DNA from 2 places in the Bartonella sp. SL320 genome. Region 1 is predicted to be linked to the other one. Evidence: predicted binding sites of a transcription regulator. Region 1 holds the regulator's gene; the other holds the start of a gene.
The links. Region 1 encodes HrcA, which represses chaperone genes, less so after heat shock. Its sites were predicted from a motif close to GTTAGCACTCNCNNNNNGNGAGTGCTAAC; they were not measured.
Positions count from the first base shown of each region.

Region 1 (5,011 bases):
GAAAACCTTACGATATTTTGGTCTAATTTTTGCTGTTAAAAATAATAATTATGATTAAAATTAATATGTTGTTATAAAAAACTTTAGTTTGCAAGTTGGCTGATAATGTGATCAAGAACAATACGTCCTTTGGTTGTTGCTTTTAAGCGTTGGTTGTCCACCATTTCTACCAGTTCTTGGTGTTGTAAATCGATAAGTTTTTCCATTGGGATGCGTTTTGGGCTTAAGGTTTCGTAGCGTGTAAGTTCTAAGCCTTCACAAAGGCGCAACCCCATAAGGAGCATTTCATTTGCTTGTTGCTCAAGAGTTAATCGTTCTGTTTCAATACAGCCATGCCCTGTTTTTTCGACCAATTCAAGCCACTGTTCAGGATGCTTTTCATTGATTGTGACATAACGTTCATGGTTTTCAAGGTGTGATAAAGGTGTTTTTGAAAAGGCGGAAGAAGGATTTGGTATGTTCTCAATGAAACGCCCGTGTGCTCCTGGACCAAAGCCTGCATATTGATGATAACGCCAATAAAGAAGGTTGTGTGCTGATTCAGCACCAGGCATGGCATGGTTTGAGATTTCATAGGCAGGAAGTCCATACAAAGCTGTTATTTCTTGGGTAAGCTGATACATATCTGCTGCGAGTTCCGATGGAGGAAGGCTAAGCCTCCCTGCGTCATGAAGTCGTTTAAAGGCGGTTCCTTCTTCGATCGTCAATTGATAAAGGGAAAGATGGTCTGCTGCCAAATCAATGGCTTGTATAAGTTCAGATTTCCATTGTTCAAGGGTTTGTTCGGGTCGAGCATAAATGAGATCAAAGGATAAACGTGGAAAAATTTTCCGTGCTAAAGCAATGGCACAAAGAGCTTGTTCCACATTATGGAGTCGGCCAAGTTTGCGCAATGCTTTATCATTGAGCGCTTGTATCCCTAAAGATAAGCGATTAACACCCGCAGCACGGTATCCACGAAAGCGCTCTGCTTCCACACTGGATGGATTAGCTTCTAATGTAATTTCAACTTTATCATCAAGTATCCATTTCCTTGCAAGTGCCTGCAAGAGGGCATCAACAGTTTGCGGCTCCATAAGAGAGGGGGTTCCCCCACCAATAAAAATACTGGTAATATGGCGTGGACCTATTTTGTGGTATTGCGTTTCTATTTCGCGTTCAAAGGCGGTGACAAAACGTGGTTGATCAACACCATGGATGCGAACATGTGAATTAAAGTCACAATAGGGACATTTAGCTGTACAAAATGGCCAATGAATGTAAATGCCAAAAGGTTCGTTCATGAGACTGCCAGAAGGTTTTCTGCCAAAAGTTTAAAAGCTCGTGCGCGATGTGAAAGAGGGGGAATGTCATTGTGTTGCCAGCCGTGTTTTTGCTCTGTTGACATTTCTCCGAAGGTATTCTCATATCCATCTGGTAAAAAAATAGGATCAAAACCAAAACCTTTGTCTCCTCGTGGAGGCCAAATGAATGTTCCTTCAACGCATCCACGGAAATAATCTGCATGGTTATCAGGCCATGCAATGCAAATGACAGATATAAAACGGCATTTTCGTTGACTTTTTTCTCGCGCTCCGACTTTTTGGAGTTCATCTTCTATTTTTTGCATCGCTTTTGGAAAATTACGTGTACCGTCAGTTTGAATCGCCCAATCAGCTGTATAAACGCCTGGTGCACCATCCAATGCATCCACCTCTAAGCCTGAATCATCAGAAAGAGCGGGCAGTCCTGTCTTTTTTGCTGCTGAAAAAGCTTTAATATAAGCATTTTCTTCAAATGTTGTTCCCGTTTCTTTTGGTTCTGGCAAGCAGAGCTCTTTTGCCGATTGTATTATTAAACCGAAAGGCGCAACCAAATTAGTGATTTCATGTAATTTGCCGGCATTATGTGTAGCAATGACAAGTTTTTTATCTTCTATACTTCTCATATAGATTTCTCCAAAAGTGAAAAGGGAACTACTGTTATACTAAAAATCAGCTTAAAAATTCTTATGATACACGCTCTGCTCGATTTTACATGATAAGATTTTTTTTACATGCTTTATAATATTTTATTCAAATAAATTAAAAAGACACGAGAGACGCTCTTTTTTATAAAAACCTTTATTTTTATGAGAGCCTCTTTATGGAAGAAATCTAATTTTCTACTCCCAGTAGTTTGTAAACAACTCAGATTCCCTTAGCAAGTCCTTAAAAAAGATCAATCCCTCTCTTAAATACCCAATCACACATTCTAAAAAACACCTCACGCATAATTTATATATTTATATGCCTTATATCATCATTCTAAAAGATGGTATTTTACGGCTCAATAAAATAATATATTTTTATACTTATACTACTTTAGACTATTTGACCAAAGCTTGGCAAAAATTATATAAGAGAAGAGTGTTTTTAAAAGTAGTGAAACAATTGTGATGAAGCACAAACCTATTGATAATGAATTTAAATATCTTGATGAGCGTTCGCGTGATATTTTTCGCCATATTGTTGAAGCCTATCTTAATGATGGTGAACCTGTAGGGTCACGCAATCTTTCGCGACTTTTGCAACAAACACTATCCCCTGCAACGATTCGCAATGTGATGAGTGATCTTGAACATCTTGGTTTGATTTATGCACCGCATGTTTCTGCGGGGCGGATGCCAACACAATCGGGTTTACGCTTTTTTGTTGATGCATTTATGGAAGCGGGTGATTTGCCAAATGAGGAGCGGGAAAATATTGAGATGCAAGTCAAAGAGGCAGGTCATGCGCAATCGGTTGAACATTTTCTTGTTCAAGCAAGTCGCGTTCTTTCCGATCTTTCACGTGGGGCAGGACTTGTTCTTGCAACAAAACAAGAAGGAACATTAAAACATATTGAATTTGTGCGCCTTGATAGAGAGCATGCTCTTGCTGTTTTAGTAACTCAACAAGGTGAAGTTGAAAATCGGATTGTTCATTTGCCAGAAGGGGTTACTCATGCGCAATTGACAGAAGCAACGAATTTTCTTAATGCGCATATTCAAGGACGTACATTGAATGAAGCTAAAGGGGAAATTGCTCGTTTATGCGCAGAAACACGAGCTGCACTTGATGATTTATCGCATCATCTTGTTGAAACAGGATTAGCTCTTTGGGGAGGAGAAGGGGCGGATCATAAAATACACCTCATTGTTCGTGGACGCAGTAATTTGCTTGAAGATGTGAAAGCAGAAGAAGATTTAGAACGATTACGCCATTTATTTGATGATCTTGAAACACGTGAGAGTATGGCACAACTTCTCGATTTAACGGATGCGGGTTCAGGGGTACGAATTTTTATTGGTTCAGAAAATAAACTGTTTTCACTTTCTGGTTCTTCTTTAGTCGTGGCACCTTATCGTGATTCACAACAAAGAGTCATTGGTGCTTTAGGCGTTATTGGTCCTACACGGCTTAATTATGCAAGGATTGTTCCCATGGTTGATTATACAGCTCAGCTTGTGTCACAGTTATTACGTTAAAATGATGCAGTTTAAGTATTTGTACTATAAAAGCTCATTATATTAATATACATCAATACCCCTTGATTTTTGTCTGTAAAATTTCGATATCGAGAATAACAAATCTTATGAAGGAATAGAATTTTTATGTCTGATGAAAAAAACAAATTTACTGACGCTTCATTTGAAAATTGTGATTTAAAAAATCCAGCTGATCGTAATACACTTAAACAAGCAGCAGATGAACTTTTAAAAACACATAAAACAGAAGCACATGAAGACGTTGAAGAAGAAAGTAATGAGATTGATCCTTTAGCATCTTTGCAGAATGAAAATAAAGAGCTGAAAGATCAGCTTTTGCGTCTTGCTGCAGATATGGAAAATCTTCGACGTCGCACGGCGCGTGATGTCGCAGATGCGAGGGCCTATTCCATTGCTAATTTTGCACGGGATATGTTATCTGTTTCTGACAATCTCAATCGTGCTTTGGAAGCAATTCCAGAAGGTGCACGGGAAAGTGATGCTGGTTTGAAATCATTGGCAGAAGGTGTTGAAATGACTGAACGTGCCATGATGGCAGCATTAGAACGTCATGGGGTGCAGAAAATTCACCCAGATGGACAAAAGTTTGATCCTCACTTTCATCAAGCGATGTTTGAAATTCCTAATGCCGATGTTCCCGATAACACTGTTCAACAAGTAGTTCAGGCCGGTTATATTATCGGAGAAAGGGTTTTACGTCCAGCTATAGTAGGTGTGGCCAAAGGAGGAAAAAAAGACGCTTCTGTTGAAACTGATACGGCTTCACATCAATAATAAGCCTCCAACGTAAAATGCACATTCTTTGCAATTTTGCATGTATGGGGTCTTTTCTCAAAAAGCTTTAAAGGGTGTTACAAACACCCTTTTATCTTTGAAGCACCCAACTTCCTTTGACAAGATACCTAGCATCACTTGAGGGAGATGGCGATGCAAATAAAACAAAGTGATCGACCTTAAAAGGAGAAAATGAAAAATCACCCCGAGAGGATAGATAAGGAGGAAGGTCTTCAGGTTTAATATCGAGCAGCCGCGCAAGGGTAATATGTGGAATAAATTTCTTTTCATCAGGCGTTAGACCTAAATGACTGCGAATACATTGCATTTTCTCGTGTAAAAGATTGAGAGCGTCACAAGGTTCGATGCGAATAACAAGAGAATGTGGCGTATTTTCCGAACCAAAAACATCAAAACCCCTCATTTGTAGCATAAAAGGAGGGAGATTTATTGTATCAAAGGCATGCATAAGTGCAGTTTCTGTATCATTTTCAACTTCACCGAAAAAAGACAAAGTGACATGAAAATTTTGCGGATTAATCCATTGCGCATTTGGTAAGCCATTTTGCAACGATATCAGTTGTTGTGTTGTTTGTTGAGGAATTTGAAGAGCACTAAATAGACGATCCATAATATTATCTCCTTATAACGAAAAGATGCTGTACAATGACAGATAAATTGAAAGCGAAGCGTGTCATAGAAGATAAGGCAATAGTTGTGAAAAAGAAT
Region 1 is NZ_CM185143.1:29,972-34,982, reverse strand. It holds gene hemW (radical SAM family heme chaperone HemW) at 84-1,283, opposite strand; gene rdgB (RdgB/HAM1 family non-canonical purine NTP pyrophosphatase) at 1,280-1,927, opposite strand; gene hrcA (heat-inducible transcriptional repressor HrcA) at 2,417-3,487, shown strand; gene grpE (nucleotide exchange factor GrpE) at 3,614-4,282, shown strand; gene thpR (RNA 2',3'-cyclic phosphodiesterase) at 4,374-4,913, opposite strand.

Region 2 (5,011 bases), 350 kb from region 1:
CGAAACGCTGTCTTTCTCATGGCGTGCAGGTAATGGCGTGCAGATTACGCATTGCCTTATTTTTGTTTCTCTCGTGTCCTTTTGGGGGACGTCCTTCATGAAGCATGGAACGCTTAAAATGGAATATTAGGTCTATTGCATCTTTGCTGGCTGTTTTAAATAAGTCTTTCAATGTATCTATGCCCATTTTATGGCACCAACCATAAAGGATATAACGATAAAGCTCGTTCTAGAAATAATATAAAATCTATTGTTTTCTCACTTTTGCGTTTGTGAAAAAGAAAGTTGTCATTTTCACACACTTGAATCTGCCCTAAAATACACACTTGAGTTTGCTCTAAGATGTGCCGCGCTTCCCTTCGCATTTCTCGACGGTTTATGAAAAGGCATGTCTTTCCTGTATCGTTTTGCTTCACACGGCTCTTTTGTCTTGTGATGTGCAATTATCTTGTGGTGTGCAAACAGATAATTTTGATGGGGGCACCATGAGAGAGATTTAAAATAAGAAAATCTTTATGGTATCTTGGTTTTTATTCAAATTGAATAATGCAAATATTATTACAAATCAATAGGTTGTTATCGATTATAGCTCCCAAGACGTGTCGTCTTTCTTTTTCACTTTGTCAAAGAGACGTTGTCAAAGCTGTTATTTCAAGTGGGGTGATGGGGAGCATCTAAGACGAGAGTCTAAGAGCCCTGTTCCAACAGCCGTTCCACCTTGGATTAAAAGCTGGAGGAATAAGGACCGAAATTTAAAATGAATACTGTGGGTTATCATCATCATCGGGGCATGGTGCCCCGATGTTTTTGATGGATCACGGTTTAGAGAGCTTTGCCTCTTCTTTAATTGGGCTCTTTATTGGGGCGCGATCATCTTTTTTAAGGTCAACCAGACGGTCATAATCTTCTCCTAAAAACGCCGGCTTTAAGAGCTTGTGTGCGCAAAGTTGTATCATTTTTATGGGCAGCTTTGGCAATTTCAGCGGCTTTTTCATAGTTAATTTCTGGGGCAATTTTGGGGGCAAGGGCTGTGACCAACATCAGTGAGCATTCCTATGAGCACGTGAATATGAACACGATTGTTACGCAAGTCCTTAGACAAAACATTGGGATGCAATGGAGATCAAAAGAGCGCATGCAATTATTTTCAAGTGGGGTGATGGGGAGCATCTAAGACGAGAGTCTAAGAGCCCTGTTCCAACAGCCGTTCCACTTTGGATTAAAAGCTGGAGGAATAAGGACCGAAATTGAAAATGAATACTGTGGGTTATCATCATCATCGGGGCATGGGGCCCCGATGTTTTTGATGGATCACGGTTTAGAGAGCTTTGCCTCTTCTTTAATTGGGCTCTTTATTGGGGCGCGATCATCTTTTTGGGGTCAACCAGACGGTCATAATCTTCTCCAGAAACGCCTGCTTTAAGAGCTTCGGTGCGCAAAGTTGTATCATTTTTATGGGCAGCTTTGGCAATTTCAGCGGCTTTTTCATAGCCAATTTCTGGGGCAAGGGCTGTGACCAACATCAGTGAACGCTCCATGAGTGCGTGAATATGAACACGATTGGCACGCAATCCTTGGACACAATGGAGATCAAAAGAGCGCATGCAATTATTTTCAAGTGGGGTGATGGGGAGCATCTAAGACGAGAGTCTAAGAGCCCTGTTCCAACAGCCGTTCCACTTTGGATTAAAAGCTGGAGGAATAAGGACCGAAATTGAAAATGAATACTGTGGGTTATCATCATCATCGGGGCATGGGGCCCCGATGTTTTTGATGGATCACGGTTTAGAGAGCTTTGCCTCTTCTTTAATTGGGCTCTTTATTGGGGCGCGATCATCTTTTTGGGGTCAACCAGACGGTCATAATCTTCTCCAGAAACGCCTGCTTTAAGAGCTTCGGTGCGCAAAGTTGTATCATTTTTATGGGCAGCTTTGGCAATTTCAGCGGCTTTTTCATAGCCAATTTCTGGGGCAAGGGCTGTGACCAACATCAGTGAACGCTCCATGAGTGCGTGAATATGAACACGATTGGCACGCAGTCCTTGGACACAATGGAGATCAAAAGAGCGCATGCAATCCCCAAGAAGGGTAATGGATTGCAAGACATTATAGCCAATAAGAGGCTTATAAACATTGAGTTCAAAATGTCCTTGACTTGCAGCAAAGGTAACGCTGGTGTGATTGCCAAAAACTTGGGCTGCAACCATGGTCATGGCTTCACATTGGGTGGGGTTGACCTTGCCAGGCATGATAGAAGAGCCGGGTTCATTTTCAGGCAGACTTAATTCACCTAAACCAGAACGCGGACCAGAGCCTAAAAACCGAATGTCATTGGCAATTTTAAACAGATCCGCGGCGAGAGCATTTAAGCTTCCATGGAAATGCGCAAGAGCGCCATGATGCGCAAGTGCTTCAAATTTATTGGGTGCCGTCTTAAAGGATATCCCAGTGAGGGCACTGATTGTTTCGGCAAAGGCAACATCAAAACCTTTGGGGGCATTGAGCCCTGTTCCAACAGCTGTTCCACCTTGCGCCAGCATTTGAACATCGGTAAGGGCTGTTTCAATACGCTGAAGATTGGCTTCTAGAGCAACCCGATAACCTGAAAACTCTTGTGCAAGCGTTAAGGGTGTTGCATCTTGTGTATGGGTGCGGCCAATTTTAATGATATCGGCAAATTCTTCTTCCTTTTTCTTTAAAGTGGAAATGAGCGCTTCAAGAATGGGAAAGAGATGTTGGCGCGTCTGCAATGTGGTGGCAATGTGAAGTGCCGTGGGAAAAGAATCGTTGGAGGATTGACTCATATTGACATGGTCATTGGGATGAACGGGCTTTTTACTTCCCAACTTTCCTCCCAAAAGCATGCTGGCATGGTTGGCAATCACTTCATTGACATTCATATTGCTTTGCGTACCAGAGCCTGTTTGCCAAACAGAAAGGGGAAAATGCTCATCAAAAGCGCCAGAAAGAACTTCATCAGCGGCGGTAACAATGGCTTTTCCAATGTTTTGCGGGAGTTTTCCTTTGTCCATATTGACAAGAGCTGCGGCTTTTTTGATAAGGCTTAAGGCATAAATAATGGCAAGAGGCTGCTTTTCACTGCCAATATTAAAATTATGCAGAGAACGTTCAGTTTGTGCACCCCAATAACGATCTTGGCGTACCGCAATCGTTCCAAAGCTATCCGTTTCCTGACGTGTTTCAACCATGATTAAGATCCTTTTTTGTTCACGGGTTCTTAAAAAAGCTAAATAACGCGAAAGTACAAGAAGAAGCAAGATGTGGAAGCTTTATTTAAGAGAAATTATTTTATGGCTATCCTTGACATCGAGAAAGGCCGATTTTATATCTTGGATAGTGTTAGCACTCACATGTATAGAGTGCTAGCAAGAACTTTCTAAGATTAATGCAATTATGTTCAGTTTTAAGGATTTAAAACATGGCTAATATACAATTCCGCCCGCTTCACGATCGTGTCGTTGTCCGTCGGGTTGAATCTGAAAATAAAACTGCTGGTGGGATTATCATTCCTGATACAGCAAAAGAAAAACCACAAGAAGGCGAAGTTATTGCGGTTGGCAATGGCGCTCTGGATGATAACGGAAAGCGCGTGCCTTTAGAAGTCAAAACAGGAGACCGTATTTTATTTGGAAAATGGTCTGGAACTGAAGTCAAGATTAATGGCGAAGACCTCTTAATCATGAAAGAATCGGACATTATGGGAATTATGGGCTAATTGAGAAGCGCTCATTTTTTCATTCTTGTACTATTGTGAAAAAAACTCCAAGGAGAAATTAAATGGCTGCTAAAGAAGTCAAATTTGGCCGTGAAGCGCGTGAGCGTTTGTTGCGCGGTGTCGACATCCTTGCTAATGCGGTGAAGGTGACACTCGGCCCTAAAGGGCGCAATGTGGTGATTGATAAATCATTTGGTGCGCCGCGCATCACAAAAGATGGTGTATCCGTTGCAAAGGAAATCGAACTGGAAGATAAGTTCGAAAATATGGGTGCGCAAATGTTGCGTGAAGTTGCTTCTAAAACCAACGATATTGCTGGTGATGGAACCACAACGGCAACAGTTTTGGGACATGCTATTGTGCAAGAAGGTGTTAAAGCCGTGGCTGCTGGTATGAACCCAATGGACCTTAAGCGCGGAATTGATGCTGCTGTTGATGAAGTGGTGGCTAATCTTTTCAAAAAGGCTAAAAAAATCCAAACTTCAGCAGAAATTGCACAAGTGGGAACCATTTCTGCGAATGGTGCGGCTGAAGTCGGTAAAATGATTGCAGATGCCATGGAAAAAGTAGGCAATGAAGGCGTCATTACCGTGGAAGAAGCAAAAACTGCTGAAACGGAATTGGAAGTTGTCGAAGGAATGCAATTTGACCGCGGCTATCTTTCTCCTTATTTTGTTACAAATGCGGAGAAAATGGTTGCTGATCTTGATGATCCTTACATTCTTATTCACGAAAAGAAACTGTCTAATTTGCAATCCTTACTTCCAGTTTTGGAAGCTGTTGTTCAGTCTGGAAAACCCCTTCTTATTATCGCTGAAGATGTGGAAGGCGAAGCTTTGGCAACACTCGTGGTTAACAAGTTGCGCGGTGGTTTGAAAATTGCGGCTGTAAAAGCACCTGGATTTGGTGATCGTCGTAAAGCCATGCTTGAAGATATCGCTATCTTGACCTCTGGACAGGTTATTTCTGAAGATGTGGGTATTAAGCTTGAAAATGTCACCTTGGATATGCTTGGACGCGCAAAGAAAGTGAATATTTCTAAAGAAAACACCACCATTATTGATGGTGCTGGACAAAAGGCTGAAATTACCGCACGCGTTAATCAGATTAAAGCGCAGATTGAAGAAACAACTTCTGACTATGATCGTGAAAAATTGCAAGAAAGACTGGCTAAATTGGCTGGTGGTGTTGCTGTTATCCGTGTGGGTGGTGCAACAGAAGTTGAAGTGAAAGAAAAGAAAGACCGTGTGGATGATGCATTGAATGCAACACGGGC
Region 2 is NZ_CM185143.1:376,825-381,835, forward strand. It holds partial or broken gene fumC (class II fumarate hydratase) at 857-1,152, opposite strand; partial or broken gene fumC (class II fumarate hydratase) at 1,353-1,619, opposite strand; gene fumC (class II fumarate hydratase) at 1,820-3,208, opposite strand; gene groES (co-chaperone GroES) at 3,439-3,735, shown strand; gene groL (chaperonin GroEL) at 3,798-5,011, shown strand, end outside.
Region 2: groES (co-chaperone GroES) is a predicted target of HrcA. The motif match lies at 3,359-3,387, and genes of this name have one in related genera.